DNA from 3 places in the Geodermatophilus sp. SYSU D00696 genome. Region 3 is predicted to be linked to each of the others. Evidence: riboswitches for the same ligand, from Rfam matches in the RefSeq annotation. Region 3 holds a riboswitch; each other region holds the start of a gene.
What was found. Region 3 has a riboswitch for cyclic di-AMP ahead of ACI79O_RS01035 (aggregation-promoting factor C-terminal-like domain-containing protein). Riboswitches for the same ligand answer to the same signal wherever they lie in the genome.
Positions count from the first base shown of each region.

Region 1 (10,124 bases), 210 kb from region 3:
GGCCAGGGTGTCGATGCCCTCGCGGTAGCGGTCCAGCGCGGCCTTGAGGTCCTTGGCACTGTCGACCTCGGTGCCCTCGCGGCCGCCCCACAGCACGTAGGTGGAGGCGCCGAGCTCGGCGGCGAGGTCCATGTTGCGCATGACCTTGCGCAGCGCGTACCGGCGGACGCCGCGGTCGTTGGCGGTGAGCGCACCCTCCTTGAACACCGGGTGGGTGAACAGGTTGGTGGTCACCATCGGCACGACCAGGCCGGTGTCGGCCAGCGCCTGCTTGAAGCGCTCGATGGTCTTGGCGCGCTGGTCGTCGTCGCTGCCGAACGGGATCACGTCGTCGTCGTGGAAGGTGACGCCGTAGGCGCCCAGCTCGGCGAGCTTCTCGACGGACTCGACCGGGTCGATCGCCGGACGGGTCGCGTCACCGAAGGGGTCGCGGGCCGGCCAGCCGACCGTCCACAGACCGAAGGTGAACCTGTCCTCACGGGTGGGCTGCAGGGGCATGGGGATCCTTCCGCCGGGCACCGGGGCGCTCGTCCGGGTGACGCGGGCCACCGCTTTTGTGCTGCGGTAGAACATAAACGATCCACCCGGCTAACCTCAACCCGTGTCCGACGGCCGCGTCCTCACCGGTGCCCGGCAGTCGACGCTGCGGGCGACCAACCTGGCGCTGGTCCTGCGCGCGGTGTGCGCCGACCCCGGCGAGCTGTCGCGGGCCGGCGTCGCGGCGGCGCTGGGCACCACGCGCGGCACGGCGTCCCGGCTGGTCGACGACCTGGTCGCCGGCGGCCTGCTCGACGAGGTCGAGCGCGGGCCGGCGTCGCGCCGGGGCCGGCCGGCCACCCCGCTGGCACCGGGGTCGGGGCCGGCGGGGCTGGGCATGCAGGTCGACGCCGGGCTGGTCGCGGTCCGGGTGGTCGACCTGCGCGGGCGGACGGTCGCCGAGCGGCTGCACGAGGAGGACCTGCGCGGCAGCGACCCGGTCGCCACGCTGGACCGGCTCGGCCGGCTGGGCGCCGAGGTGCTCGGGTCGCTGCCCGCCGGTGTGCGGGTGGTGGGCGCCGGGCTCGCGCTGCCCGGCCTGGTCGACGCCGGGCGGGGCCTGCTGCTGCGGGCGCCCAACCTCGGCTGGTCGCGGGTGCGCCCCGCCGACGTGCTGGCCGACCTGCTCCCCGACGGGCTGGTCCCGGTGCTCGGCAACGAGGCCGACCTCGCCGCGCGCTGCGTCGCGCAGAGCGCCCCGGGCCGGCCGGGGCCGCACCGGGACTTCGTCTACCTGTCGGGGCAGATCGGCATCGGCGGGGCCGCGGTGCTCGGCGGCCGGGTGATGACCGGCAGCTCGGGCTGGGCCGGCGAGATCGGCCACGTCTGCGTCGACCCGGCCGGGCCGGACTGCCCGTGCGGGTCGACCGGGTGCCTGGAGCGCTACGCCGGCCGGCTGGCGCTGCTGGCCGCCGCCGGGGTGCCCGCCGACGCCGGCCCCGCGGAGCTGCGGGCCCGCGCCGAGGCCGGCGACCCCGGCGCCCGCCGCGCGCTCGACCGCGCGGCGTGGGCGCTGGGCGTCGCGCTGGCCGGGGTGGTCAACGTGCTCGACATCCCCACGGTGGTGCTCGGCGGTCACCTCGCCGAGCTGACCGACCTGCTGCGCCCGGGGCTGGAGGAGCACCTGGCCCGGCGGGTGCTCTCGGCCCGGTGGCGCCGGCCGTTCGTGGCGGCGGGCGGCGCCGTGCCGGCCGCGGGGGCGACCGGCGCGGCGCTGCGCGCGCTCGACGCGGTGCTCGAGGACCCGGTGCGCTGGCTGGCGCCCGCGGCGCGGGAGGTCGCGGCTCAGCCCACGTAGTTGACGTGCACGTGGTCGTAGTGGTTGGCCGTGACGCCGCCCCGGTCGGCCATGGTCGACCACGAGCCACCCGGCGAGGAGAGCATCCGCTGCTCCCAGATGAGGTAGTCGACGCCGAGCTCGTCCCAGTGCTCGACGTGGTACTGCACGATCGCGTCGCCGAGGGCGGCGTCGGTCAGCACCATGTAGTCCAGCGCCAGGCCGGAGGGGTGCCCGCCCGGGTCGGCCGCGCTCGCGCGGGTGCCGCCGAGGGTGATCGACGCGGCGCCGGGGACGTTGCTGACCACGGCGTCGGCGGCGGCCTGCACCACCGAGCGCACCGGGCCCGAGGTGTTGGTGATCCGGGCGACGCGGGAGGCCGTGGTCCCCGACGACGAGGACGAGGCCGACGACGAGGCGGCCGGGGAGGACGCCGCCTCCGACCCGCCGGACTCCCCCTCGGCCTCCTCCGCCGCCGCCTGCGCCTCCGCGGCCTCCGCGGCGGTCTGGGCCTCCGCGGCCGCGGCCGCCTCGGCGGCGGCCCGCTCGGCGGCGGCCTGCGCCTCCGCGGCGGCCTGCGCCTCGGCGGCGAGCCGCGCGGCCTCGGCCGCCTGCGCGTCGCGCACGGCCTGGTCGGCACCGGCCTGCGCCTGTGCGGCGGCGGTCTCGGCGGCCTCGCGGCTGCCGCGGCTGGCCGCCAGCTCCTCGAGCACCTGCAGGTCCTGCGGCTGCACCTGCGGGACCTCGGTCGCGGTGCCGGTCTGCGCGGGCAGGCCCAGCGCCTGGGCGACGGTCACGGTCTCCGACGTCCCCGCCTGCGCCTCGGCGGCCGGGTCGGGGCCGACCAGCACGTTGGCCACCAGCGCGCCGGCGGCGGCGACGCCGAGCAGCAGCGCGGGGCGGCGGACGGGGGCGCGGCGGGACCGGCGGGCGGCGCCGGCGGCGGGCCGCGGGATCTCGGCGGTGGGGGCGTCCATCGGGGGGAGGTGCTCCAGGGGTACGGGCACGGCGCGGCCGGCGGCGGCGCCGTGGAGGGGTGCGGGGCAGTGGGCGGCACCGGCCGTCGGGGCGACGCGGGCGCACCGGCGGGCACCACCCGAGGAGCTCGGGTGGGCGCGGTGCGGCGTCGGGACGGCCGGGCGCGGTCAGATGCGGGAGCGCACCCGGGTGCGGCGGAGCCGGCGGGGTGGTGCGGTCGTGCTGCAGAAGCGCGCCATCCGGCGGGCTCTCCGTTTCTCCCGTGGGCCGCCTACCGGGTCAGCTGACGGGTTCGGGCGGGAAGCAGCCCTACCCGCGGCCGGACGGTGTCCGGCGGGCGGGATTCACCCCAGTGGTGCGGTGGGTCCCCGGCTCGCCCGGGAGGGCGACTCGGCGGCATCCGTCCGGACTCCCCGGACGGGGACTGACGGCCGGTCGGACGGCGGCCACGGTAACCGTCGTTACCGCACCGTGACAATCCCGCGGCGGCGGAGCGTGACGAGCATCGCGTGTCGCGGCGGCGTGTCGGGCCGTCAGGCGCCGAGCAGCCGCCGCAGCCAGTCGACCTGGGTGCGCACCGACCACAGCGCGAGGCGGCCGGGCACGGTCACCGCGGCGCGGGCCACCCGCACCCCGAGCCGCACCAGGTCGGCGTACTCGGCCGGCCGGGGTGCAGGCGCCGGGCGGGCGGCGCGGCGCGGGGCGGACGCGGGCGGGGCCGCCTCCGCCTCGGGCTGCGGACCGGGCGCCGTCCCCTGCTCCGGCGCGGGGGCCCCGGGCACCAGCAGGTCGAGGCCGCTGCGCCGGCGGGGGTCCCGCAGCGAGGCGAAGGAGGGGATCTCCGGCGCGTCGGGCGCCCCGTCGTCCTCGGCCGGCAGCGACAGCTGCCCGTCGCGCGCCGCCGTCCCCGATCGGGGCAGCGGCGTGGGCGGCTCCGGCACGACGCGGCGGATCGCCGTCACCAGGCCCGCGCCCAGCCCGGGCACGGCGGCGAGCTCACGGCGGCTGAGGGCGGCGAGCGCGGCGACGTCGGTGATGCCGGCGCGGGTCAGCGCGGTGACTGCCCGGGTGGGCAGGCCCAGCGTCTCGATCGTCCCCGCCGGAGCGTCCCCCGGTGACCTGGTCGGCATGGCGGAGGACCCTAACCGCCCGCGGTCAGCCGGCCGCACCCGTGTCGGGAGCCGCGCTGCCCCCGTCGGGTGCCGACGACGTCGCCGACCCCGGGGACGTCGCGCCCGACGACCCCGACGGCGCGGGCTCCGAGGGCTCGCTCGGGGCGGGCTCCGACGGCTCGCTCGGGGCCGCCCCGGTCGGGTCGGTCGGGGCCGGCTCGGTCGGGGCGCTGTCCGAGGGCGCCGGCTCGGTCGGCGCGGGCCCGGTGGGGTCGGTCGGGGCCGGCTCGGTCGGGACGCTGTCCGAGGGCGCGGGCTCGGACGGGGCGGGCTCCGAGGACACCGCGTCCGAGGGGGCCGCGTCGGAGGGGGCCGCGTCGGAGGGCGCGGGCTCGGCCGGCGCGGGCTCGGCCGGCGCGGGCTCGGGGGACGCTGCGTCCGGGGACACGGCGGCGTCCGACGGTCCCGGTTCCGCGGGCGCGGGCTCGGCCGGCGCGGGCGCGGCCGGGCCGGACCCGGACGGCACCGACAGCGCCGCCTCGGGACCCTCACCTCCCGCGGGCGCACCGCCCTCGGGCGCCGGTGCCGGTGCTGCCGGGGTGACCGCGACGCGCAGCGTCACGGGGGCGCCGGGCTGCAGCGGGACACCGACCGGGTCGAGGCCCGAGACCGTGCCCGGCTCGACGGCGGTCGTCACCTCGTCCTGCCGCTGCACGGTGAGACCCAGCGCGGTGAGGTCCGCGGCGACGTCGTCAGCAGGGCGCCCGACGTGGTCGTTGGCGGCGAGGACCACCGAGCCGGCCGCCGCGGCGCCCTCGCCGGTGCCGGCGCCGGTCTCCGCGGCCTGCGCGGGAGGCTGCCCGCCGCCGGAGCCACCCGGCCAGAGGAGGACCGCGAGCAGGCCCGCGAGCAGCACCGCCAGCACCGGCACCAGCACCGCCGGGCGCCGGCGCGGCGACCGCGAGGCACCGGACACCTCCGCGGTCTCCCCGGGTGGCAGGTCGTCCGGGGACACCGGCTCCGGGGAGGGCACCGTGACCGCGGCCGTCTCGACCAGCGCGGCCGACGGGGCCGCGGCGACCGCCCGGGAGGGCGACGGCGCCCCGGGGCGCGGCCGGGCGGTCTGCTCGATCGTCTCCTCGACGGCGGTCAGGAACGCGTCCGCGTCGGGCAACCGCTCACCGGGGTCCTTGACCAGGGCGGCGTCGATGAGGGAGCGGACGCCGGGCGGGACGTCCTCGGGCAGTGGCTCGGGAGCCTCGCGCACCTGCTTGAGCGCCACGGTGACCGGGTTGGTGCCGTCGAACGGCGCGTGCCCGGTGAGCGACTCGTAGCCGACCAGGCCGAGGGCGTAGACGTCGCTGGCCGGGCTGACCCGGTCGCCGGCGGCCTGCTCCGGCGACATGTAGCGGGCGGTGCCGATCACCTGCCCGGTGCCGGTCAGCGGCACGCTCTCCGCCGACCACGCGATGCCGAAGTCGGTGAGCTTCACCCGGCCGTCGGGCCGGACCAGGATGTTGGCCGGCTTGACGTCGCGGTGCACCAGGCCCGCGCGGTGGGCCTCGGCCAGACCCGCCGCCGTCTGCTGCAGCACCGAGAGCGCGGCCTCGGGTTCCAGCGGCCCGTCGGTCGAGAGCCGGTCCGACAGCGGCGCGCCGTCGACGAGCTCCATGACCAGGTAGGCCAGGTGCTCGCCGGTCGCCTCGTCGTCGGACTCGCCGTAGTCGAGGACGGCGGCGATGTTCGGGTGGCTCAGCGCCGCGGCGTGCCGGGCCTCGCAGCGGAACCGCTCGAGGAACACCGGGTCGTCGGCGTACTCGCTGCGCAGGACCTTGACCGCGACCGGCCGGAGGAGCAGCCGGTCGCGCCCCCGCCACACCTGGCCCATGCCGCCGCGGGCGATCAGCTCCTGGAGCTCGTAGCGGTCCCCCAGCGTCTGCCGGCCCGTCTCCAGCGAGGTCACGTCCCTGGCTCCGTCCCGTACTGCCCCCGAGGGGCTGTGTCCCCCAGGGCTCCGTCCCCCGATCCACGCGGCCCCCGTCCGGGGGCTCGTGCGGCGTGCCGGTGGTCTGACGCGCCGCTCCCCTGTGGTTCCCACCGGGCACCGTCCTCAACCCCCAGGTGGGACAGCCCTCGCCGTCCGGCAGCCGGTCGGCGAGGATCCCCGGGAAGCCGCGGCACCGGCGCCGCGGAGGCACCCGGAGGTCGCCCGTGGACTCGGCTCTCGCCACCGTCGCCCTGCCCGCGGCCCTGGCCGTGGTCATGCTCGGCCTGGGCCTGTCGCTGACCGTCGACGACTTCGTCCGCGTCACCCGCCGGCCGCGGGCCGCGGTGGTCGCGCTGGCGCTGCAGCTGCTCGTGCTCCCGGCCCTGTGCTTCGGCCTGGTGGTGCTCGCGGGGCTCGAGCCGGTGCTGGCGGTGGGCATGGTGCTGCTGGCCGCCTCCCCCGGCGGGACGACGGCGAACCTGTTCAGCCACCTGTTCCGCGGCGACGTCGCCCTCAACGTGTCGCTGACCGCGGTGAACTCGCTCCTCGCGGTGGTCACCCTGCCCCTGGTCACCAACCTGGCGGTCGCGGTGTTCGACCCGCCCGGCGCCGGGGAGATCGGCCTGCAGTTCGGCAAGACGGTGCAGGTCTTCGCGATCGTGCTGGTGCCGGTGGCGCTCGGCATGCTGGTGCGGCGCTGGTCGCCGGCCTTCGCCGACCGGATGGACAAGCCGGTGCGCGTCCTCTCGGCGGTCGTGCTCGCCCTGGTCATCGTCGGCACCGTCGTCGCCGAGCGGGAGAACGTGGCCGGCTACCTGCGCGAGGTCGGGCTGGTCGCGCTGGCCTTCTGCCTGCTGAGCCTGCTGATCGGGTTCGCCGTCCCCCGGGCGGTCGGCGTCGGGCACCGGCAGGCGGTGGCGTGCGCGTTCGAGATCGGGGTGCACAACAGCACGCTGGCCATCGCCGTCGCGATCAGCGTGCTCGGCAGCGTGGAGCTCGCGGTCCCGGCCGCCGTCTACGGCGTGCTGATGTTCCCGGTGGCGGCCCTCGTCGGGTGGGCCATCACCCGCTCGGCCCGCTCGTCGGAGCGCGTCCCCGCCTGACCGGACCACCGGCGCGCCAGCGCCGGGACGACCTCCGCGCCGGCGGTGCCGGCAGCGGCCCACCCGAGGACGACCAGCCAGGCCAGCGGGTCCAGCGGCGTGCAGCCGAAGAACCGGCTGACCCCCGGGGTCTGCACGACCAGGGCCAGCACCGCCAGCGACCCGGCCGCGGTGGCCAGCACCAGCGGGCTGCGGCGGCCGGCCCAGGCGGTCTGGCCCAGCTGGGTGGCGATCAGCGCGGCGAGGCCCATGGTGCTCGCGCGCCGGCGCAGCAGCGGCGGCCAGCCGGTGGCCCACGCACCCACCGCGCCCGCCGCGGTGGCCGCGCCGCGGACGGCGACCTGGTGCCGCACCGCCTCGGTGAAGCCGCGGTAGGGCCCGGCGAGCAGCACCGGCGCCAGCGGGTGGCCGGCCAGCGGCCCGTCGTCCGCGTCCGGGGCGGCCGCCCGCGGCTGGGCGACCGCGACGGCCAGTGCCGGGAACATGTCGGTGAGCAGGTTGACCAGCAGCAGCTGGCGGGTGCCGATCGGCGCGCGCCCGCCCAGCGCGGTGCCGAGCACGGTGAAGGTGACCTCGCCGGCGTTGCCCCCGACGAGGATGGCGACGGCGTCGCGGACGCGGGACCACAGCGCCCGCCCCTCGGCGACCGCGTCGACCAGCCGGGTCAGGTCCAGGTCGGTGATCACCAGGTCGGCGGCGCTGCGCGCGGCGGGCGACTCGGCGCCGGCCACGCCGACCCCGACGTCGGCCAGGCGGATCGCGGCGGCGTCGTTGACCCCGTCGCCGGTCATCGCCAGCGTGGCCCCGGCGCGGCGCAGCGCGGCCACCAGCGTCACCTTGTGCTCGGGGGTGAGCCGGGCGAACACCGCCGACTCCCGCACCAGGCGGGCCCGCTCCCCCTCCGAGGCCCGGGCCAGCTGCGCGCCGGTGACCACCCGGTCGGCGTCGGGCACGCCCGCCTGCGCCGCGATCGCGGCCGCGGTCTCGGGGTGGTCGCCGGTGGCCACCAGCACCCGGATGCCCGCCGCGCCCAGCTGCTCGACCGCCGCCGCCGACGAGTCGCGCACCGTGTCGGCCAGCCCCACCAGGCCGCGCAGGGTGAGCCCGGCCGCCGCCGCCTCGAGGTCCTCCGGCTGCCCCTCGACCGCCCGGTCGGCGACGGCGAGCACCCGCAGCCCGTCGCAGGCCAGCTCCTGCACCCGGTCGGCGGCGTCCCCGGCGTCGGTGCACAGCCGGAGCACGACCTCGGGCGCACCCTTGACCACCAGCCGGCCCGAGCGCAGCGCCGCGGAGAAGCCGCGCCCGGTGGCGAAGGGCACCGAGGCCTCCGGCTCCCCGTCGCACGCCACGCCGCGGTCGTCGGCGGCGGCCACGACGGCGCGGTCGGTCTCGTGCGCGTCGGTGTCGCCGGTGCCCACCCCGGCCGCGGCGAGGCGGAGCAGGCCGTCCTCGCCGTCCTCGCCGTCCCCGCCGTCGGCCAGCGGCAGCAGCCGCACCACCTGCAGCCGGTTCTCGGTGAGGGTGCCGGTCTTGTCGAAGCAGACGGTGTCCACCCGCCCGAGCGCCTCGAGGACGCGGGCGCTGCGGACCACGGCGCCGCGCCGGGACAGCCGCCGGGCCGCGGCCTGCTGCGCCACCGTGGCGACCAGCGGGAGGCCCTCCGGGACCGCGGCGACCGCGACGGCGACCCCCGCGCTGACCGCCTCGCGCAGCGGCCGCCGCCACAGCACGCCGAGCGCGGTCACCGCGCCGCCCCCGGCCAGGGTCAGCGGGAGCACCGACCGGGTGAGCTCGGCCAGGCGGGCCTGCACGCCCGCCGGCGGCGCCGTCCCCCCGGCCGCCCGCGCGGCCCGCCCGGCCTGGGTGGCCGGCCCGACGGCGACGACGACGGCGCGGCCGCTGCCGGCGACCACGGTCGTCCCGTCGAAGAGCATGCAGCGCCGGTCGGCCACCTCGGCGCCCGGCGTCGCGGCCACGGCCTTGGCCACCGCCAGCGACTCCCCGGTCAGGCTGGACTCGTCGACCTCGAGGTCCTCGGCGGCGAGCAGCCGCGCGTCGGCGGTGACGACGTCGCCGGAGCCCACGAGGAGCACGTCCCCGACCCGCAGCGCGCCCGCGGGCACCTCCTCGGACCCGCCGTCGGTCTCCCGCCGCACGCAGGCGTCCTGCTCCAGCAGCAGCGACTCCAGGGCCGTCTCCGCGCGCATCCGCTGGGCGGCCCCGAGCAGGGCGTTGCCGACGGTGACCCCGCCGACCAGGAACGCGTCCGCGGTCTCGCCGAGCACGGCCGTGGCCCCGGCGCCGGCGCCGAGGACGGGGGTGAGCGGGTCGGCGAGCTCGGCGGCGACCGTGCGCCCGAACCGGACCGGCACCCGGACCACCGCCACGCCGGTCCCCCGCCGCCACGCCCGCGCCAGCGGCCCGGGTGGCGCGTCGTCGGCCCGGGGCAGCTCGGCGAGCCGGCGCAGGACGTCGTCGGGGTCGAGGGCGTGCCACGGCGTGTGCACCGACGGCGCGGGCGGCGGGCGGCGCGCGGCCCGGACCCCCGTCACCGTGCCGTCGAGCATGGTCCAGACGGTCGCGGTCTTGCCCGGCGTCGTCGCCCGCTTCTGCCCGCCGCGGGCCGAGCCGACGGCGGCCAGCAGGCTGCCCAGGACGTTGCCGGTCACCGCGCTCTGCACCGCTCGCCGGGCCACCGCCCGCGCGTCGGTCACCGCCCGCACCACCCGGCAGGCGTCGGCCAGGCCGGACCCGGTGACCAGGTCCGCGCCCCAGGCGGGCGACCGGCCCGGCCGGACGGGGGCCACGGCGACGTCGGCGGCGAGCAGGGCGGCGGTGTCGGCCGCGGCGACGAGCAGCACGCCGGGCCCGTCGGCCTGCAGGCGGCGGACCACGTGCAGCAGCGACTCGTCCGCCGGGGCCACCTCGTCGGCGAGCCCGGCGACCTCGCGCGCACCAGCGTGGGGCGTGAGCACCAGGCGGCACCCGGTCGCGGCCGCGGTGGTCAGCAGCGCCTCGGCGTGCGGGTCGAGCTCGGGGGCGACCAGCACGGAGCCGACCCGGCGGCGCCCGTCGTAGAGGGTCCGCAGCGACGCGCCGGGGGCGTCCGGGGCCTCCCGCGGGTCACCGAG
Region 1 covers NZ_JBJGYY010000001.1:5,552-15,675, forward strand. The annotation lists gene xylA (xylose isomerase) at 1-498, opposite strand, end outside; gene ACI79O_RS00030 (ROK family transcriptional regulator) at 602-1,834, shown strand; gene ACI79O_RS00035 (hypothetical protein) at 1,822-2,790, opposite strand; cyclic di-AMP (ydaO/yuaA leader) riboswitch at 3,044-3,197, opposite strand; gene ACI79O_RS00040 (DNA-directed RNA polymerase subunit alpha C-terminal domain-containing protein) at 3,325-3,921, opposite strand; gene ACI79O_RS00045 (protein kinase domain-containing protein) at 3,947-5,866, opposite strand; gene ACI79O_RS00050 (bile acid:sodium symporter family protein) at 6,115-6,993, shown strand; gene ACI79O_RS00055 (HAD-IC family P-type ATPase) at 6,906-10,124, opposite strand, start outside.
Region 1: linked by a shared signal. The riboswitch ahead of ACI79O_RS00035 (hypothetical protein) and the one ahead of ACI79O_RS01035 (aggregation-promoting factor C-terminal-like domain-containing protein) in region 3 are both predicted to bind cyclic di-AMP.

Region 2 (10,124 bases), on a different contig from region 3:
GAACGCCGTGCCGAGGCGGTGGTGGCGGCCGTACTCCTCCTGCAGCCGCCGCGGGTAGCGGCGCAGCACCGCCTCGCGGGCCGGACCCTCGGGTGCGGCGAGCGCCTCGACGGCGGTCTCGCCCGCCATCCGGCCGGTCTCCAGCGCGTAGCTGATCCCCTCGCCGTTGAACGGGTTGACCACCCCGGCGGTGTCGCCGGCCAGCAGCAGCCCGCGGGTGTAGGCGGGGCCGCGGGCCAGCGCCATGGGCAGGCCGGCGCCGCGCAGCGGGGTGACCGCGTGCTCCTCGCCCAGCTGCCACTCCGCGGGGAGCGTGGCCACCCAGCGGCGGAGCACGGAGCGGGCGTCGGCGTCCCCGCCGCGACGGGTGTCGAGCAGGCCGAAACCGACGTTGGCCGTGCCGTCGCCCATGCCGAACGACCAGCCGTAGCCGGGCATCGAGTCGGCGGTGGGGCCCTCGGCGGAGAGGTCGAAGGAGATGTCGAGGTAGGGGTCCTCGCCGCGCGGCGTCTCGGCGTAGCGGCGGACGGCGACGCCCAGCGGGCGGTCCTCGCGGCGGACCAGGCCGATGGCCTTGGCCAGCCGGCCCGAGAGCCCCTCGGCGGAGACCACCAGCGGCGCCCGCCAGGTGACCGGCTCCCGCTCCGGACCGGCCTGGGCGCGCACGCCCACGACCCGCCCGGCGTCGTCGAGCAGCGGGTCGGTGACCGTGACCTCCTGCTCGAGCCGGGCACCGGCGGCCACGGCGTGCGCGGCCAGCACCGGGTCGAGGTCCCGGCGCGCCCGGATGAGGCCGAAGTCGGGCCAGGAGGACAGCCGCGGCCAGTCGACCTCGACCACCTCTCCGCCGCCGAAGACCCGCAGGCCGCGGTGCCGGACCCAGCCGCCCGCCGGCGAGGTGTCGACGCCCATGTCGTCGAGCGCCTTGACCGCGCGGGGGGTGAGCCCGTCGCCGCAGACCTTCTCGCGCGGGAAGCGGGCCTTCTCCAGCAGCACCGCGTCGAGTCCGGCGGTGGCCAGCGCCCAGGCCGCCGCCGACCCCGCCGGGCCCGCGCCCACCACGACGACGTCGGCGCTGCCCCCGGCGGTCGGACTCGTCACGAGGTGTCCCCCTCGGTGCTCGGCTGCGGTCGGCGGCGACCTCCAGGCAGTGGAAGCTATCCGCACGTCCGGAGCCGGGGGACGTGCGGATGGCTTCCTATGCCTGACCCAGGGCCGCCCGGACCTCGTCGTCCGTGGTCTGGCCGAAGTCGTCGTACCAGCGCCCCACCGCGCCGAAGGGCTGCGGCGTGACCAGGCAGACGACCTCGTCGGCCTCCAACTCGGCGCACAGCGCCGGCGGGCCGACCGGCACGGCGACGACGACGGCGGCCGCGCCGGCCCCGCGGACGGCGGCCAGCGCCGCCCGCATCGTGGCGCCGGTGGCCAGGCCGTCGTCGACGAGGACCACGGTGCGCCCGGTCAGGACCGGCGGCGGGCGGTCGCCGCGGTAGGCCGACCGGCGGCGGTGCAGCTCGGCGAGCTCGGCGCGGTGGACCTCGGCGGCGGCCTCGCCGTCGACGTCGACCCGGGCCAGGACGGCCTCGACGCCGACGCTCTCCACCGCGTCGCCCACGGCGGCGATCGCGCCCATGGCCAGCTCGGGGCGCCGGGGCACGCCGAGCTTGCGGACGGCGACCACGTCGAGCTCCGCGCCGAGCGCCGCGGCGACCTCGGCGGCGACCAGCACGCCCCCGCGGGGCAGGCCCAGGACCAGCGCGTCCGGGCCGAGCGGCACGGCCGCGTCGCGGGCGGGGTCGGCCAGGCGCGCGCCGAGCCGCCGGCCGGCGTCGCGCCGGTCGGCGAACGGCGGCCCGTGCACCGCGCGGTCCGGTCAGACCGGCTGCGGGCCGGTCGGCGGCGGGGCGGTCGGGTCGGTGGGGCTCGGCTGCGGCAGCGGGGCCGGCGACGGCGGGGAGATCGGGTCGACCGGCGACGGCGAGGGGCCGGGCGGCTCGGGCATCGGCGTCGGTGTCGTCATGACCGGACGGTAGTCCGCGGTGCCGCCGTCCGGTCCTGGTCCGCTACGGGCGGCGGGCGCGGTGCAGGGCGACGATGCCGCCGGTGAGGTCGCGCCACTCGACGTCGGCCCACCCGGCGGCCCGGATGCGCGCGGCCAGCGCCGGCTGGTCGGGCCAGGCCCGGATCGACTCGGCCAGGTACACGTAGGCGTCGGGGTTGCTGCTCACCGCGCGCGCGATCCGCGGCAGCGCCCGCATCAGGTACTCGGTGTAGAGGGTGCGGAACGGGCGCCAGGTCGGGCTGGAGAACTCACAGACGACGAGCCGGCCGCCCGGGCGGACCACCCGGGCGAACTCGCGCAGGGCGGCGTCGGGATCGGCGACGTTGCGCAGCCCGAAGGAGATCACCAGCCCGTCGACGCTCGCGTCGGCCAGCGGCAGCGCCATCGCGTCGCCGGCGATCTTCGGGACCGGCCGGGCGGCGCCGGCGCGCAGCATGCCCTGGGAGAAGTCGCAGGCGATGGCGTGCACCCCGCCGGCGGCCAGCTCGACGGTGGACACCGCGGTGCCGGCGGCGACGTCGAGGACGACGTCGCCCGGCCGGGCGCCCAGCGCCTCGCGGGTGGCGCGCCGCCAGGCGGCGTCGCGGCCCCCGGAGAGCACGGTGTTGGTGAGGTCGTAGCGGCGCGCGACGCCGTCGAACATGGCCGCGACCTCGTGCGGCTGCTTGTCCAGCCCGGCCCGCCGTCCGGCGGTGTGCGCGCTGTCTCGCCGGTCCGCCACGGCGCCGACGCTACCGGGCTGCCTACGCTGGGGAGCGTGACAGCCGCGGCGGTGACCTCCCCGGACGCCGCCGCGCCCGCGGTCACCACGGTGGCGCTGCCCGACTCCCCCGACCTGCTGGGCCTGCTGCCCCGCGACGGCGCGCTGTCCTGGGTCCGCCGCGGCGAGGGGCTGGTGGGCTGGGGCGAGGCCGACCGGCTCGAGGTCTCCGGTCCCGGCGCGCTGGCCGAGGCGGCGGCCTGGTGGGCCGCGCGCAGCGCCGCGCTCGCGGTCGACGACGCGGTGGGCGTCCCCGGCTCGGGGCCGGTGGTCTTCGCCAGCGTCGCCTTCGACCCCGCGGCCGGGACGTCGGTGTTCGTGGTCCCGGAGGTCGTCGTCGGCCGGCGCGACGGGGTCACCTGGCTGACCACCACCGGCGACGCCGACCCCCGTGAGGTGCCAGCCGGCGACCCCGCTCCGCCGTCCGCCGCGCCCACCCGGCTGCGCTACGCCGACGGGGCCCTCGACCCCGCGTCCTGGTGCGGCGCGGTGGCCGCCGCCGTGCGCCGGATCGACGACGGCGACCTCGCCAAGGTGGTGCTCGCCCGCGACCTGCTGGTCACCGCCGACGTGCCGCTGGACGCCCGCCGGCTGCTCGACCGGCTCGCCGCGCGCTTCCCCGACTGCTGGACCTTCGCCGTCGACGGGCTGCTCGGCGCCACCCCCGAGCTGCTGCTGCGCCGCACCGGGCGGCAGCTGTCGGCGCGGGTGCTGGCCGGCACCGCCCCGCGGGGCGCGGGCGCCGACGACGAGCGGCTGGCCGCCGGGCTGATGAGCAGCGCCAAGGACCGCGCCGAGCACGCCCTCGCCGTCGACTCGCTGGTGCGGGCGCTCGACCCGTTCTGCACCGCCCTCTCGGTGCCGGAGGCCCCGTCGCTGCTGACGCTGGCGAACGTGCGGCACCTGGCCACCGACGTCACCGGCACGCAGCGGCGCTCGGGCGCGCGCGGCCGCGCCGGGCTGCTGGAGCTGGTCGAGGCGGTGCACCCGACCGCCGCGGTGGGCGGCACGCCGCCCGACGTGGCCACCGCGCTGATCGCCGAGCTCGAGGGCATGGACCGCGGCCGCTACGCCGGACCGGTCGGCTGGCTCGACGCCCGCGGCGACGGTGAGTTCGGCCTGGCCCTGCGCTGTGCCCGGCTCGGCGAGGACGACCCGTGCACCGCGCGGCTGTTCGCCGGGTGCGGCATCGTCGCGGGCTCCGACCCCGCGGCCGAGCTCGCCGAGACCCAGTCGAAGTTCGCCGCGTTCCAGGCCGCCCTGGAGAGCTGAGCCGGAAACGGGTCGGCGGCCGGCGTCCGGGCTGGTTGGGTGGCCCGGTGACCGCCGTCCCGACCATCGCCGGCGACCGCTCCCTCCCGTCGCCCTTCGACCACCCGCACGCCTCGGCGCGGGCGCGGGAGATCGCCGAGCAGGGGACGATCCTCCGCGCGCAGGTGGGGTCCGGCGTGCACGGCACGTCGGTGACGGGGCAGGACGACCGCGACGAGATGGGCATCTGCCTCGAGCCGCCCGAGTACGTCACCGGCACCGCGCGCGTGCCCGCCGGGCTCTCGACGCCGGTGACCGTGCCGTTCGAGCAGTACCACCGGCACACCGCGTGGGACCGCCCCGGCGGGCTCGCCAACCGGTCGGGCGCCGGCGACCTCGACGTCGTGGTGTACGCGGCGCGGAAGTGGGCGCGGCTGGCGCTGGGCGGCAACCCCACCGTCCTGCTGCTGCTGTTCGTGCCCGACGAGGAGGTCGTCGTCCGCGACGCCGCGGGCGCGGACCTGGTGGCGCACGCCGACCGGTTCGTCTCCCGCGTGGCCGCCGACCGCTTCCTCGGCTACCTGAGGGGCCAGCGGGCGGCGATGACCGGCGCAGCCGGCGCGCACACGAACCGCCCTGGACTCGTCGCCGCGCACGGGTTCGACGTCAAGTACGCGATGCACGCGCTGCGGCTGGGCATCCAGGGGGTGGAGTTGCTGACGACCGGCCGGATCACCCTGCCGGTGCCCGAGCCCCACCGCACGTACCTGCGGAGCATCCGCCGGGGCGAGGTACCGCTGGCCGAGGTGGTCGCCGCGGTCGACGACGCCGAGGCCCGGCTGCTGGCGCTGCGCGACAGCCCGGCGGTGCCGGCCGCGCCCGACCGCGCCTGGGTGGACGCGTGGCTGCACCGCTCGTACCTCGCCCACTGGACGGCTCGCGGCCGCTGACCGGTCCGACGACGAGGGCCCCGGCCGCTGGGCAGCGGCCGGGGCCCTCGTCGGGGGGTGAGGATCAGCCCACGTAGTTCACGTGCACGTGGTCGTGGTGGTTCGCGGTCACGCTGCCGCGGTCGGCCATCGCCTTCCACGCGCCGTCGGGCGAGGTCAGGATCCGCTGCTCCCAGATGACGTACTCGACGCCGAGCTCGTCCCAGTGGTCGACGTGGTACTGGGCGATGGCGTCACCGAGGGCGTTGTCGGTCATGACCATGTAGTCCAGCGCCAGGCCCGACGGGTGCCCGTTCGGGTCGACCGCGCTCCCGCGCGTACCGCCGAGGGTGATGTCGGCGGCGCCCGGCACGTTGCTCACGACGGCGTTCGCGGCGGCCTGCACGACCGCCTTGACCGGGCCGGCGCTGTTGGTGATCGACGCGATCGCGGAGGCGACCTGCGGGGCGACCTCGGCCAGCGGGGCCACCGCGGGCGCGGGGGCGGACTCGCCGGCGGAGGCGGTCGCGGCGGGGGCCTCCGGGGCCGGAGCGGCCTGGGCCGGGGCCGCGCCGCTGACGGCGAGCACCTGACCGGGGTAGATCCGGTTCGGGTTGCTGCCGATGACGTCGACGTTGCGCTCGTAGAGCTCGCGCCAGCCCTGCTGGTGGGCGGCGGCGATCTTCTTCACGGTGTCGCCCCAGCGGACGGTGTAGTCCTCGGTGGCGGCGTCGTCGGCGTGGTCGTGGGAGTGACCGGCCTCCGCGGCCGGGGCGGGTGCCTCGGCGGCGGGAGCGGGGGCGGCGGGCGCCTCGGCGGCGGCCGCGGTGGTGCCCTCGGTCAGGTACTTGCCGCAGCTCGGCCAGGCGCCGATGCCCTGGCCCTCGAGGACGCGCTCGGCGATCTCGATCTGCTGGGCCGGGGTGGCCAGGTCGGCGCGGGCGGCGAGCTCGGTGCCGCCGAAGCCGGCCCAGGTGGACTGGCTGAACTGCAGGCCACCGTAGTAGCCGTTGCCGGTGTTGATGCTCCAGTTGCCGCTGGACTCGCACTGGGCGACGTCGGTCCAGTCGTGGCTGGTGGAGGCGGAGGCCGGGGAGCTGAGGACGCCGAGACCGACGACGGTGGCGCCGGCGGCGACAGGGGCCCGGGCGATGACCTTCTTGGTGCGGACGTAGCGGGGTGCGCGGTGCTTGGGCATGGTGATGATCTCCCGATCACCGCCGGCGAGGTGAGCTGTCGGGTTCGGGCGATCGGTGCCCGGCCGCGGTCCGCGGCTTCACCCCGAGGCGCGTTCGGGTCCGGCCCCCGTGGGCCGTCGCGCGCCGGAAGTGGGTCCCCCACCCCTGCCCTGGGTGTTGGTGTGGACGACCGGTGGGCAGGGTTTGGCGGACCGGCGCCGCGCTCCGTTCTGCTGAGCGCAGCCAAAAAGCTACCTACGGTCATGGCAACTGTCGCTGTGTCGCCGGTCACACTGCGATTAGGAGGGGACACGTGGGGTAGCGCGTGACGCCGCCGTGACCAACCGACCGCCTGCGGCGCCGGCGGGCCGGGAGTGGGGAACGCGCTGGTCACCGGCGACTCGCCCCCCGGTCCGCGTGGTCCGGCGCGGCCCCGGCGACCGGCCCCCCGGGACCCTGCGGGCACGTCGCTCGTGATGGACGCCACGGGACGGACCGGTCCTCCACCGCCCGTCCCGCCCGGTCAGCCGAGGGCGTGGGCGGCGGCGTCCCGGAGCGCGACGGCGAGGTCGGCCTCGGCGCGCTGGTCGGTGCGGACGACGACGACCCGCGGCCCGCCCGCCGCCAGCGCGGCCGGCAGCTCGCCGGCCGAGGAGACCGCCGTCGCCGTCCAGCCCAGCGCCTGCGCGACCGCTGCCAGGTCGCGCCCGTGCGGCGTCCCGAACACCCGCCGGTAGTCGCGCGCGTACGCCGCCCGGCCGGGCTCGAGCTGGGCGAAGATCCCGCCGCCGTCGTTGTCCGGGACGACGAGCGTGAGGTCCGGACGCGGCTCGCCCTCGCCGGTGAGCAGGCCCTGCAGGTCGTGCAGGAACGTCAGGTCGCCCAGGAGCGCCACCGTCGGGCCGCCGTGCGCCAGCGCCGCCCCGACCGCGGTCGAGACGGTCCCGTCGATGCCGGCCACCCCGCGGTTGGCCAGCACGGCGACGTCGCCGCGCGGCACGGCGAGGCGGTCGACGTCGCGCACCGGCGTCGAGGAGCCGAGCACCAGCAGCGCCCCGGCCGGCAGCGCGGCGACGACGTCGCGGGCCAGGCGGGCGGCGGTGAGGCCCGGCGCCGCGTCGAGCAGCGCGTCGACGGCGGTCCCGACGCGGGCGGCGGCGTCGGACCACGCCCCGGCCCACGCCCCGGCCCGGTTCCCGGCCCGGCCGGGGTCCGACGGCGGCCCGGCGGGCGGGGCGGCCCGCGAGACCAGCGCGCTCGACCGGCCCGCGTCGGGCCAGCGCGGGGTCGCCGCGACCGTCTCGACCCGCACCCGCGGGTCGGCGAGCAGCGCCGACACCGGCCGCGACAGCGTGGGCCGGCCGACCACCACGACCCGCTCGGGCCGGTGCGTGTCCAGCCAGGCGGGGACGCCGAGCAGCAGCGCCCCGCCGCGGACGGCGTCGCCGGTCCACGCGCCGCCGCTGGGCTCGGCGACCACCGGCCAGCCCGAAGCAGCGGCCCCGGCGGCCCAGGCCCGGCCGGCCGCGGGTGGTCCGTCGCCGGCCACCACGAGGGTGCGCGGCCCGTCCCCGACCGGACCGGCCGGGACGGGCGCGGGCGCCCCGGCCGTCCACGGGGCACCGCCGGCGCGACCGGCCCACGGGCCATCGAGCGGGCCGGGCTCCCCGTCGGGCAGCAGCGGGTCCCGGAAGGACAGGTTCAGCTGCACGGGGCCGGGGTCGCCGGACAAGGCGCCGGTGGCCGACAGCAGCGCCCGCGACACCACCGAGCGCCAGTAGCGGTTCTGCGCGGCCTCCCGCCCGGCCTCGGGCACCCCGACGTCGGCCGCCCAGCGCACCGCGCCGCCGTAGAGGCCGGGCTGCTCGATCGTCTGGTTGGCACCGGTGGACCGCAGCTCCGGCGGCCGGTCGGCGGTGAGCGCGAGCAGCGGGACGCCGCTGACGTCGGCCTCGAGCACCGCGGCGTGCAGATGCGCGGTCGCCGTCCCGGAGGTGGTGAGCACCGGCACCGGGCGGCCGGAGGCGCGCGCCAGGCCGAGGGCGAGGAAGGAGGCGGTCCGCTCGTCGATGCGCACGTGCAGCCGCACGGCACCGGCCCGCTCGGCGGCGGCGAGCGCGAGCGCGACCGGGGCCGAGCGCGAGCCGGGGGCGAGGACGGCGTCGCGGACCCCGCCGCGGACCAGCTCGTCGACCAGCACGCGGGCCAGCGCGGTGGAGGGGTTCACGCGGCGAGCACCGCGGTGAGCCGCGCCGACCACCGGGCGGTCACGTCGTCCGGCGCGGCCACGGCGGCCCGCCGGTCGGGCACCACCGCCCGCACCGGCAGCGCGCCGTCGACGGGCACCAGCGGATCGCCGCTCACGTCGCCGTCGAGCAGCGCTGCGGTGGCCAGGCCGCAGGCGAAGGGCAGCTCGGGCAGCGCGGCGGCCAGCGCGACGCCCGCCGCGAGGCCCACCGAGGACTCCAGGGCCGAGGACACGACGCACGGCAGCCCGTGCGCCTCGGCGACCCGCAGCGCCGCGCGCACACCGCCCAGCGGCTGCACCTTGAGGACGACGACGTCGCAGGCCCCGCGCAGGTCGACCGCGAGCGGGTCGCCGGCGCGCCGGACGGCCTCGTCGGCGGCGATCCGGACGTCGATCCGCCGGCGCAGCGCGCACAGCTCGTCGAGCGTCGCGCACGGCTGCTCGACGTACTCGAGGCCGACCCGGTCGAGCTCCCGGATGCGGGCGGCCGCGGTGTCGACGTCCCAGGCGGCGTTGGCGTCGACCCGGAGCGCGCCGGACGGGCCGAGCGCGTCGCGGACGGCCTCCACGCGGGCGAGGTCGTCGGCCGGCGTCTGCCCGGGCTCGGCCACCTTGACCTTCGCCGTCCGGCAGCCCGACGCCACCACGATCGCGCGCGCCCGCTCGGGGCCCACCGCGGGCACGGTCACGTTCACCGGCACCGCGTCGCGCAGCGGCGCCGGCCAGCCGTGCAGCGCGGCCTCGGCGGCGGCCGGCCACCAGCGGCGGCTCTCGACGGTGCCGTAGTCCCAGAAGGGCGAGAACTCGCCCCAGCCGGCCGGGCCGCGCACCAGGACGCCGTCGCGCACGTCGATGCCGCGGAAGCGGGTGCGCATCGGCACCGACCACACCGCCGCCTCCTCGATCCCCGGCGGGAGGGCGGCGGTGATCACGCCCGCCAGCGTAGATCGCGCGCCTCGTACCCTGGTTCGACGTGCCCCGGCAGCTGACCGTCCTCCCCGCGCCGGACGATCCCGACGGCGTGCTGCGCACCGTGCTGCCCGCCGTCCGCGCGGCCCTCGACGGCGGTCCGCCGGTGGCCGTCCTCCCGTCGGGTCCCGCCGCCGCGGCCGCCCGCGCGGTCCTCGCGCCGGACGAGCCGCTGGAGGACGGCGCCGACGTCGTCGTCGTCACCTCCGGCTCCACCGGCGGCGGCCGCGGGGTGCTGCTGTCCGCGGCGGCGTTGCGGGCCTCGGCCGGCGCCACCGCCGACCGGCTCGGCGGACCCGGCGCCTGGCTGCTCGCGCTGCCGGTGTCGGCGGTCGCCGGGCTGCAGGTGCTGGTCCGGTCGGCCCTGGCCGGCACCGCGCCCACGGTCCTCGCGCCGGGCGAGCCCCTCGCCGCCGCGGTCGCGCGGATGCCCGCCGGCCGCCGGTACGCCTCGCTGGTGCCCACCCAGCTGCGCCGGTACCTCGACTCGGAGCCCGGCGCGCTGCGCGCCCTCGACGCCGTCCTGGTGGGCGGCGCGGCCACTGACCCCGCCCTGCTGGCCCGGGCCCGCCGGGAGGGCGTGGCCGTGGTGACCACCTACGGGATGACCGAGACGTGCGGCGGCTGCGTCTACGACGGCGTCCCGCTCGACGGTGTCCGGGTCCGGGTCGAGGACGACGGCGTCGCCATCGCCGGTCCCGTGCTGGCCCTGGGCTACCGCCGCGAC
Region 2 covers NZ_JBJGYY010000006.1:90,042-100,165, reverse strand. The annotation lists gene ACI79O_RS06070 (geranylgeranyl reductase family protein) at 1-1,101, opposite strand, end outside; gene ACI79O_RS06065 (phosphoribosyltransferase) at 1,199-1,861, opposite strand; gene ACI79O_RS06060 (hypothetical protein) at 1,874-2,020, opposite strand; gene ACI79O_RS06055 (demethylmenaquinone methyltransferase) at 2,064-2,783, opposite strand; gene ACI79O_RS06050 (isochorismate synthase) at 2,820-4,094, shown strand; gene ACI79O_RS06045 (nucleotidyltransferase domain-containing protein) at 4,142-5,023, shown strand; gene ACI79O_RS06040 (transglycosylase family protein) at 5,088-6,200, opposite strand; cyclic di-AMP (ydaO/yuaA leader) riboswitch at 6,205-6,373, opposite strand; gene menD (2-succinyl-5-enolpyruvyl-6-hydroxy-3-cyclohexene-1-carboxylic-acid synthase) at 6,704-8,407, opposite strand; gene ACI79O_RS06030 (o-succinylbenzoate synthase) at 8,404-9,360, opposite strand; gene menE (o-succinylbenzoate--CoA ligase) at 9,402-10,124, shown strand, end outside.
Region 2: linked by a shared signal. The riboswitch ahead of ACI79O_RS06040 (transglycosylase family protein) and the one ahead of ACI79O_RS01035 (aggregation-promoting factor C-terminal-like domain-containing protein) in region 3 are both predicted to bind cyclic di-AMP.

Region 3 (10,124 bases):
CTGGGCGCGGTGGCGGCGGTGGCCGCCCGGGACCTGCTGCAGCGGGAGCACACCGTGCTGCGCAACTTCCCGGTCATCGGGCACGCGCGCTACCTGCTGGAGGCCCTGGGCCCGGAGCTGCGGCAGTACCTGGTCGCCGGCAACAACGAGGAGCGGCCCTTCACGCGCGACCAGCGCCGGTGGGTGTACGCCTCGGCCAAGGGGGAGAACAACTACTTCGGCTTCGGCACCGACAACGACCTCGAGTACACCGCCGGCTACCCGGTCATCAACCACCGCACCTTCGGCCGCGCCGTGCCGCCGTCGCACCCCCACTCGGCGGCCGACGTCACGCTGCCCTCGGCCAAGGTGCTCGGCGGCCCGCGCGGACGGCGGCAGGCCTTCCGGCCGCCGTCGGTGGTCAACGTGTCGGCGATGAGCTTCGGGTCGCTGTCCGGGGCGGCGGTCGAGGCGCTCAACCGCGGCGCGGCGCTCGCGGGGTGCATGCACAACACGGGGGAGGGCGGCCTGTCGGTGCACCACCGCCACGGCGGCGAGCTGGTGTTCCAGATCGGCACCGCCTACTTCGGGTGCCGGGACGAGCGCGGCCGCTTCGACCTGCAACGGCTGCAGGACCTGGTGGCGGGGGCCCCGGTGCGGGCGCTGGAGGTCAAGCTCAGCCAGGGCGCCAAGCCCGGCCTCGGCGGGGTGCTGCCGGGGGCCAAGGTGTCGGCCGAGATCGCCGCGGCCCGCGGGGTGCCCGAGGGGGTCGACTGCGTCAGCCCGTCCCGGCACGCGGAGTTCACCGACACCGACAGCCTGCTCGACTGGGTGGAGCTGCTCGCCGCCGAGACCGGGCTGCCGGTGGGGATCAAGTCCGCCGTCGGCGACATGGCCTTCTGGGACGAGCTCACCGAGCTCATGGCCACCACCGGCCGCGGGGTGGACTTCGTGACCGTCGACGGCGGCGAGGGCGGCACCGGCGCCGCGCCGCTGATCTTCACCGACTCGGTGTCGCTGCCCTTCCAGCTCGGGTTCGCGCGGGTGTACTCGACCTTCGCCCGGCGCGGCCTCACCGACCAGGTGACCTTCGTCGGCGCGGGCAAGCTCGGCCTGCCCGACAACGCGGTCGTGGCCTTCGCCCTCGGCTGCGACATGGTGAACATCGCCCGCGAGGCGATGCTGGCCATCGGCTGCATCCAGGCGCAGAAGTGCCACACCGACACCTGCCCGACCGGGGTGGCCACCCAGAACGCCTGGCTCGCCCACGGGCTGGACCCGGCGCTGAAGTCGGTGCGGCTGGCCAACTACGTCGCCACCCTGCGGCGGGACCTGCTCAAGGTGGCCGAGGCGTGCGGCGTCGAGCACCCGGGACTGATCGACACCTCGTCGGTGGAGGTGCTCACCGGGCGGTCGGCGTCGACCCCGCTGGCCGAGGTCTACGGCTACGAGCCCGGCTGGGGCCTGCCCTCGGCGGCCGACCGCGCGGAGACCATCGCGCTCATGACCGCCGAGGCGCCCCAGGGCGGGACGGCGCCCCCCTCGGAGGACGCCGTCCGCTGACGGCCCTCCTGCAGGGGCCCGCCGCGAGCCTGCGAGCGGTGGGGGCAGGAGGGTCCTTCCGCTATGCCTCGCCGCGGAGGAGCTGCTCGAAGTCGGGGACGTCGGCGAAGGGGTCGACCGGGCGGGCCGTGGCCGGCCGGCCGGTGACGACGTCGGCCAGCTCGCCCGCCGCACGGGTGATCCGCGCCGCCAGCTCGCCGCTGACGCCGTCGCCGCCGGCCCAATCCTCGCTCGCCGCGAACACCGCCGTCGGCACGGTCACCGCCCGGAGGTAGGCGAACAGCGGCCGCATCGCGTGCTCGAGCACCAGCGAGTGCCGCGCGGTGCCGGCGGTGGCGCCCAGCAGCACCGGCTTCCCGGTCAGCGCGTCCGTGTCCAGCACGTCGGCGAAGGACTTGAACAGCCCGCTGTAGGAGGCGGTGAACACCGGGGTCACCGCGATCACCGCGTCGGCGCCGGTGACCGTGTCGATCGCCGCGCGCAGCGCCGTGTTGGGGAAGCCCGTGACGAAGGCATCGGCCAGGTCGCGGGCGTGCTCGCGCAGCTCCACGACCTCGACGACGGCGTCCTCGCCCCGCTCGCGCAGCGCGTCGACGGTGGCGGCGGTCAGCCGGTCGGCCAGCAGCCGGGTCGACGACGGCGTCGACAGGCCGGCGCTGACGACGGCGAGGGTGCGGGTGGTCATGCGGAGACCTCCTCCTGGACCTGGCCGGTGACGTCGTCACCCGCGGCGTACACGGTGGAGTCCTGCGCGCCGCCGCGGGCGGCGACCAGCGACGCGTGGGTCGGCGCGTCGGGCACGTGCGCGGGCTTGAGCGCGGCGAACTCGCGGCGCAGCACCGGCACGACCTCCTCGCCGAGGATGTCGAGCTGCTCGAGGACGGTCTTCAGCGGCAGCCCGGCGTGGTCGACGAGGAACAGCTGCCGCTGGTAGTCGCCGACGTAGTCGCGGAAGCCGAGGGTCCGCTCGATGACCTGCTGCGGGGAGCCGACGGTCAGCGGCGTCTCGCGGGAGAAGTCCTCCAGGGAGGGGCCGTGGCCGTAGACCGGCGCGTTGTCGAAGTAGGGCCGGAACTCGTCCACGGCGTCCTGCGAGTTCTTGCGCATGAACACCTGACCGCCGAGGCCGACGATCGCCTGGTCGGCGGCACCGTGGCCGTGGTGCTCGAAGCGGCGGCGGTAGAACTCGACCATCCGCTGGGTGTGCTCCTTCGGCCAGAAGATGTGGTTGTGGAAGAAGCCGTCGCCGTAGTACGCGGCCTGCTCGGCGATCTGGGGGCTGCGGATCGAGCCGTGCCACACGAACGGCGGGACGCCGTCCAGCGGGCGGGGCGTCGAGGTGAAGCCCTGCAGCGGGGTGCGGAACCGCCCCTGCCAGTCGACGACGTCCTCGTCCCACAGCCGGCGCAGCAGCGCGTAGTTCTCCACCGCCAGCGGCAGCCCGTCGCGGATGTCCTGGCCGAACCAGGGGTAGACCGGGCCGGTGTTGCCGCGGCCCATCATCAGGTCGACGCGGCCGCCGGCCAGGTGCTGCAGCATCGCGTAGTCCTCGGCGATCTTCACCGGGTCGTTCGTGGTGATCAGGGTGGTCGCCGTCGACAGCTGCAGCCGCGAGGTCTGCGCCGCGACGTAGGCGAGGGTCGTCGTCGGCGACGAGGAGAAGAACGGCGGGTTGTGGTGCTCGCCGAGGGCGAAGACGTCCAGGCCGACCTCCTCGGCCTTCTTCGCGATCGTGACGATCGCCCGGATCCGCTCCGCCTCGCTCGGCGTGCGGCCCGTCGTGGGATCGGTCGTGATGTCACTGACCGAGAAGACGCCGAACTGCATCTCGTGCTCCATGTGGTTGAGAGTGCAACTACTGCTACGGCCCGTCCAACCGCGGCGCCCTCGCGTCCATTCCCAGGGTCTCGTGACCGCGCTGAGATGCAATGACTGCGCTCGGTGACGGATCCGGCACGTCCCGGCGATCCCACTCCGGCGGGCTCCGCGCCCCCCTGTCGGCGCCCGGCCGGTGGGTATCCGGGGTGGGATCGTGATCACCCCGACGGCCGGCCGGGGAGTCCGGACCGGCACGGCGGACCGAGGGGGACCGGGATGTCGCAGCGGGCAGGGGGAGGCGCTCAGACCGGAGCGCCGGGGGACGGCACCGGGGGACGGTCGCCGTCGGGCGGACTCGACGGCCTGCTGGGGACCGGGCCGGTGTTCACCGGGGCGGTCCGCGGCTACGACCGCGCGCAGGTCGACGACTACGTGAACTGGGCGGAGACCGAGGTCCTCGTCCTGCGCCGGGAGAACGACCACCTGCTCAGCCGCTACGCCGCCGCCTCGGCCGAACTGCAGAACGCCCGGCGCCGGCTGGCCGCGCTCGTCCGCGAGCGGCAGTCGCTGCCGGGGCCGGACGAGGCGCTGGAACTGGTCCGCCGGGCCGAGGCCGAGGCCGCAGCCCGGACCGCCGCCGCCGAGGAGGAGGCGCGGCGCGTGGTCGAGGAGGCCCGCACCGAGGCCGAGGCGCGGCTGAGCGGGGTCGCCGAGATGCGCGAGGCGGTCATCGCCCTGCGCGAGCAGACCCGCAGCGAGGCCGCGGCGGTGCTCGAGGCGGCCCGCCGCGAGGCGGCGGAGCTGGGCCGGGGGGCGGCCGAGGAGCGCGCCCGGCTGGACCGCGCGGCGGCCGCGGTGCGCGAGCGCCTGGACCGGGAGGCGGCAGAGGTCCGCGCCCGCGCCGACGCCGAGGCGGCCGAGCGCCGGCGGGTCGCCGAGGCCGAGCTCGCGCCGCTGCGCGACGAGCGCGACCAGGCGCGCGAGTGGCTGCTCGGGCTGACCGGGCAGATCGACCGGGCGCTGGCGGTGATCACCGGCGTGCTGCCCGACGACGTCCCCGTCCTCGCCGAGCGTCGCGAGGCGGCCGAGACCGTCGGGGAAGCCGCGGCGGGCGCCGCGCGGGAGCCGGTCGCCGCTGCCGATGCGTCGCAGGTCACTGTGTTGCGCGACACGGACCGGCCCCAGGTCGCCGCGGCCTCCTGACCAGCAGCGACACCGGCGCGGGCAGCTGCCCGGGGGGCCGGCGGGTCACACCCGTCCCGCCGGTCCCTCCGGCCCCGTGTTGTCACGGACCGGTAACGGTGTCTACGGTGGCGGGCGTCCGGTCGGTCGTCTCTCCCCGTCCGGGGAGCCTGGCCGGACGCCGCCGAGTCGTGTCCGCACCCGTGGACGCGAGCCGGGGACCCACCGCAGTACTGGGGTGAATCGCACCCGTCGAGCTCTGCTCGCGGGGGTGTAGGGCTGCTTCCCGCCCGAACCCGTCAGCTAACTCGGTAGGCGGCTCACGGAAGAAACGGAGAGCCTCCGCATGCCCCGCCTCCGGGCCCCCGCGGCCCGCAGGTGCAGCCGCCCGCGCGCGCAGCGCGGTCCCGCGTCCTCCTGACGCCGGCTCGACCCTGCCCTGCCGCGCCCCGGCGCCGACCGCGGCCGCCGGAGACCTCCCGACCAGACACGCCGTAGACCCGCGCTGCGTGCGCGTGCCCATGCCCCGGGCCGCCGCGCGCCCTCTCCCTCGGAGCGCCCACCCGCATGTCCAGCCGTACCCGCCGCACCGCCGCCGACACCCCCGTCGCCGAGACCCCCGACACCCCTGACACCGACGCCCTCGAGACCGCCGTCCTCGAGGTGGACGACGAGACCCCCGCCCCCGGCCGCGCGCGCCGCGGTGGCCTGCTGGGCTCCCGCCGCCCGGCCCTGCTGCTCGGTACCGCCGCCGCCGGCGCGCTCCTGGTCGGGGTGCTCTCCGGCACCGGCCCCGCCGCCACCGGCGGTGCCGAGGCCGACACCGCCAGCGCCTCGGTGGGCGTGGCCGAGGCGCTCGGCCTCGCGGAGCAGGGCACCGACGGCGCCGTCGAGGACGGTGACCTCGCGCCGCTGGAGGAGCTCGCCGCCTCCCGCACCGAGCGCACCGCGATCGACGCCGCCGCCGTCCAGGCCCAGGCCGCGGCCGACCAGGCCGAGCGCGACCGCATCGCCGCCGAGGAGGCCGCCCGCATCGCCGCCGAGGAGGAGGCCGCGCGCGCCGCCGCCGAGGCGCAGGCCGCCGCCGAGGCCCAGGCTGCCGCCGAGGCCCAGGCTGCCGCCGAGGCCGAGGCCGCCGCCGCGGAGGCCGCTGCTGCCGCCGAGGCCGCCGAGGCCGCCGAGGCCCAGGCCGCCGAGTCCGCCGCGGCTCCGGCGCCGAGCAGCTCCAGCTCCGAGAGCCGCGGGTCCTTCAAGGACTACGCGCTCAGCCTCGTCGGCGCCGAGCAGTTCTCCTGCCTCGAGAAGCTCTGGGGCAAGGAGAGCAACTGGAACCCCAACGCGCAGAACCCGACCAGCACCGCCTACGGGATCGCGCAGTTCCTCGACTCCACCTGGGCCAGCACCGGCATCGCCAAGACCTCCGACGGCTACCGCCAGATCGACGCCGGCCTGATCTACATCAACGAGCGCTACGGCTCGCCCTGCGAGGCCTGGGCGCACTCGCAGGCCACCGGCTGGTACTGATCCACTAGTACTGATCCACAGGTGGCGCAGGGAGGGCCGGCCCGGACCAGGGTGGTGCCCGCGGGCTTCGTCCGCGCGCACACCCGGGTCCGCCGGCCCTCCCTCGTCCCCGAGGTCCGGCTGCACGTCGCCGACGACGTCGTCGCCCTGTGGGAGGCGATGGAGACCGCCGGCGGCGCCGGTGAGGAGCCGCCGTTCTGGGCCGCGGCCTGGCCCGGCGGGCAGGCCCTGGCCCGCGCCGTGCTCGACGGCGCCGTCCCGGTCGCCGGCCGTCGCGTCCTCGACCTCGGGTCGGGCAGCGGCCTGGTCGCCGTCGCGGCCGTCCTCGCCGGCGCCCGGCACGTGCTGGCCAGCGACGTCGACCCGTTCTCGCGGACCGCGGTCGGCGTCAACGCCGTCCTCAACGGCGTGCGCGGCATCAGCGTGATCGGCGACGTCCTGCACCGTGAGCCGCCCGACGTCGACGTCGTCCTGGCCGGGGACGTCTGCTACGACCGCGTGATGACCGGGCGGGTGCTGCCGTTCCTCGACCGGGCGCGGGCCCGCGGTGCCGAGGTGCTCGTCGGGGACCCCGGCCGCCCGTACCTGCCGCACGAGCGGCTCGAGCCGGTCACCGTGCTCGACGTCCCCGAGACCGAGGGCCCGGGCCTGCGCCGCACGACGGTGTGGCGACTGCCCTGAGCGCCCCGCGGTCGTGGGTAGGGTCGCCGCCGTGGCCGCACCGCTCCCCGTCGCCCCCGGCGGCGGCCGCGGGCGCCGGGCCCGCCGCCCCTCCGGCGACGACCGGGAGCGGGCCATCCTCACCACCGCCGAGGAGCTGCTCGGGCAGCGCCCGCTGGCCGACATCTCCGTCGACGACCTCGCGCGCGGGGCGGGCATCTCCCGGCCCACCTTCTACTTCTACTTCCCGTCCAAGGACGCCGTCGTCCTCGCGCTGCTCGACCGGGTGGTGGGGGAGGCGCGCGCGTCCCGCTCGGCGGCGCTGCGCCGGGCCGGTGACGACGTCCGCGCCGGCTGGCGGGGTGCGCTCGAGGCGGTCCGCGACACCTTCGCCGCGCACCACGCCCTCACCACCGCGGCAGCGTCGCTGTTCGCCACCAGCGCCGAGGCCCGCGCGCTGTGGTCGGAGGTCATGGAGCAGTTCGTCGCCGAGACCGCCGCGGCCATCGACGCCGAGCGGGCCCGCGGCGCCGCCCCACCCGGCCCGCCGGCCCGCGACCTCGCCGTGGCGCTCAACTGGATGAACGAGCGGGTCATCCACGTGACCGCCACCGGGCAGGCGCCGGCGCTGGACGAGGCCGACCTCGTCGACGTGCTGCTCACCGTGTGGCTGCGCGCCGTCTACGGCGGCGACGGGCCGGCAGCCGCACCCACCTGACCGACGCGTCGTCGACGTACTCGACACGGTGTCGAGTAGTGTCGCCCAGGTCACCCCGGCCCCGACAGGGAGAGTCATGACCGAGACCAGTCCCGTCCGCCACGTCGACGTGCTGATCGTCGGCGCGGGCCTGTCGGGCATCGGCGCGGCCTGCCACCTGCAGCGCGAGGTCCCCGGCAAGAGCTACGCCGTCCTCGAGGCCCGCGAGGCCATCGGCGGCACCTGGGACCTGTTCCGCTACCCGGGCGTGCGCTCGGACTCGGACATGTTCACCCTGGGCTACTCCTTCCGGCCGTGGACCGACCCGAAGGCCATCGCCGACGGGCCCTCGATCCGCCAGTACGTCCGCGACACCGCGCGCGAGTACGGCGTCGACGAGCACATCCGCTTCCGCACCCGGGTGCTCGCCGCGTCCTGGTCCACCGAGGACTCGCTGTGGACGGTCACCGCCGAGCGCACCGACACCGGCGGGACCGAGACGTGGACCTGCTCGTGGCTGTCGGTGTGCTCCGGCTACTACCGCTACGACCAGGGGTACCGGCCGGAGTTCTCCGGCGAGGAGCGCTTCCTCGGCCGGGTCGTGCACCCGCAGCACTGGCCCGAGGACCTCGACTGGGCCGGCAAGCGCGTCGTCGTCATCGGCAGCGGCGCCACCGCCGTCACCCTGGTGCCGAGCCTGGCCGCCGAGGCCGCGCACGTGACGATGCTGCAGCGCACCCCCACCTACGTCGTGAGCCTGCCCGGCCGCGACGCGCTCGCCGAGAAGCTGCGCCGCCGGCTGCCCGACCGCGTCGTCTACCCGGTGGTGCGGTGGAAGAACGTGCTGGTCTCCATGGCCTCCTTCCAGCTCAGCCGGCGCCGGCCCGAGCTGATGAAGCGCATCCTCGCGAAGGCGGCGGCCAAGGAGCTGCCCGAGACCGTCGACGTGGGCACCCACTTCAACCCGCCGTACGACCCGTGGGACCAGCGGCTGTGCGTCGTCCCCGACGGCGACCTGTTCCGCGCGCTGCGCGCCGGCAAGGCGTCGATCGTCACCGACCGGATCGCCGGCTTCGACGAGACCGGCATCGACCTGGAGTCGGGGGAGCACCTCGACGCCGACGTCGTCGTCACCGCCACCGGCCTGAACCTGCTGCCCATCGGCGGGATGCAGCTGAGCGTGGACGGCGAGGACGTCGACCTGTCGCGCACCGTGTCCTACAAGGGCTTCATGGTCTCCGGTGTGCCGAACTTCGCCATGACCATCGGCTACACCAACGCCTCCTGGACGCTGAAGGCCGACCTGGTCGCCCGCTACGTCTGCCGGCTGCTGGCCCACCTCGACCGCAACGGCTACGCCGCGGCCACCCCGCTGGCCCCGGCCGAGGGCGGAACCGCGCCGATCATCGGCCTGTCGGCCGGCTACGTGCAGCGCAGCATCGCCGCCCTGCCGAAGCAGGGCGCCCGGGCGCCGTGGAAGCTGTACCAGAACTACGTCCGCGACGTGCTGCTCATGCGCCGCGGGCCGGTCGAGGACGAGGGGATCCGGTTCACCCGCCCGGTCCGCGAGCCCGCCACGGCGGGCGTCGGCGGGGTGGCGGCGTGATGCGGCCCTACGGCTTCACCGGCACGGCCGTCGTCACCGGCGCGGCCAGCGGCATCGGCGCCGCGCTCGCGCCGGCGCTGGCCGCCCGCGGCAACGACCTGGTCCTGCTCGACCGCGACGCCGAGCGGCTCGACGGCGTGGCCGCGTCGCTGCGGGCGGCCCACCCCGCCCGGTCGATCGACACCGTCGTCGCCGACCTCGCCGACGCCGGCCAGCTGCGCGCGGCCGCCGAGGCGATCGTGGCCGGCCACCCCGGGACGACGCTGCTGGTCAACAACGCCGGCGTGGCGCTGGGCGGGCGCTTCGACCAGGTGACCCTCGAGGAGTTCGACTGGGTCCTGGACGTCAACTTCCGCGCCGCCGTCCGGCTCACCCACGCCCTGCTGCCGACGCTCAAGGCGCACCCCGGCTCGCACCTGGTCAACGTGTCGAGCATCTTCGGCATCATGGCCCCGGCCGGGCAGGCGGCGTACTCGTCGAGCAAGTTCGCCATCCGCGGCTTCACCGAGGTCCTGCGGCACGAGCTGGCCGAGGACGGCGTCGGCGTGACCAGCGTGCACCCCGGCGGCATCGCCACCCGCATCGCCGAGACCGCCCGGGTCGGCAGCGGCGTGGACCCCGCGGAGGCCGAGCAGGGCAAGCGCGACTTCGCGAAGTTCCTGCGCTACCCGGCCGACCGGGCCGCCGCCCGCATCGTCACGGCGATCGAGCGACGCCGTCCCCGGTTGCTCATCGGCGCCAGCGCCGCCGTCCCCGACGTCCTGGTGCGATTGGCGCCCGGCTCCTACGGCCGGCTCCTCGCCGGGGCGACCCGGCTGGCGGAGAAGCGCCGCGCCTGAGGGCGCGGGCCGGTCGATGGCGGTCCACGTCGGCACGTCGGGCTGGAGCTACGACCACTGGGACGGCGTCCTCTACCCGCCGGGGACGCCGCCCCGCGACCGGCTGGCCCACTACGTCGCCCGCTTCGGCACCGTCGAGCTCAACGCCAGCTTCTACCGCTGGCCGCGGAACGCGACGTTCGCCTCGTGGCGGCGGCGGCTGCCCGAGGGCTTCCAGCTCTCGGTCAAGGCGCCGCGCGGGCTGACGCACGCCAAG
Region 3 covers NZ_JBJGYY010000001.1:211,244-221,367, reverse strand. The annotation lists gene ACI79O_RS01055 (FMN-binding glutamate synthase family protein) at 1-1,542, shown strand, start outside; gene ACI79O_RS01050 (FMN reductase) at 1,604-2,227, opposite strand; gene ACI79O_RS01045 (LLM class flavin-dependent oxidoreductase) at 2,224-3,381, opposite strand; gene ACI79O_RS01040 (hypothetical protein) at 3,742-4,563, shown strand; cyclic di-AMP (ydaO/yuaA leader) riboswitch at 4,715-4,875, shown strand; gene ACI79O_RS01035 (aggregation-promoting factor C-terminal-like domain-containing protein) at 5,110-6,066, shown strand; gene ACI79O_RS01030 (class I SAM-dependent methyltransferase) at 6,121-6,747, shown strand; gene ACI79O_RS01025 (TetR/AcrR family transcriptional regulator) at 6,779-7,444, shown strand; gene ACI79O_RS01020 (flavin-containing monooxygenase) at 7,521-9,029, shown strand; gene ACI79O_RS01015 (SDR family NAD(P)-dependent oxidoreductase) at 9,029-9,868, shown strand; gene ACI79O_RS01010 (DUF72 domain-containing protein) at 9,885-10,124, shown strand, end outside.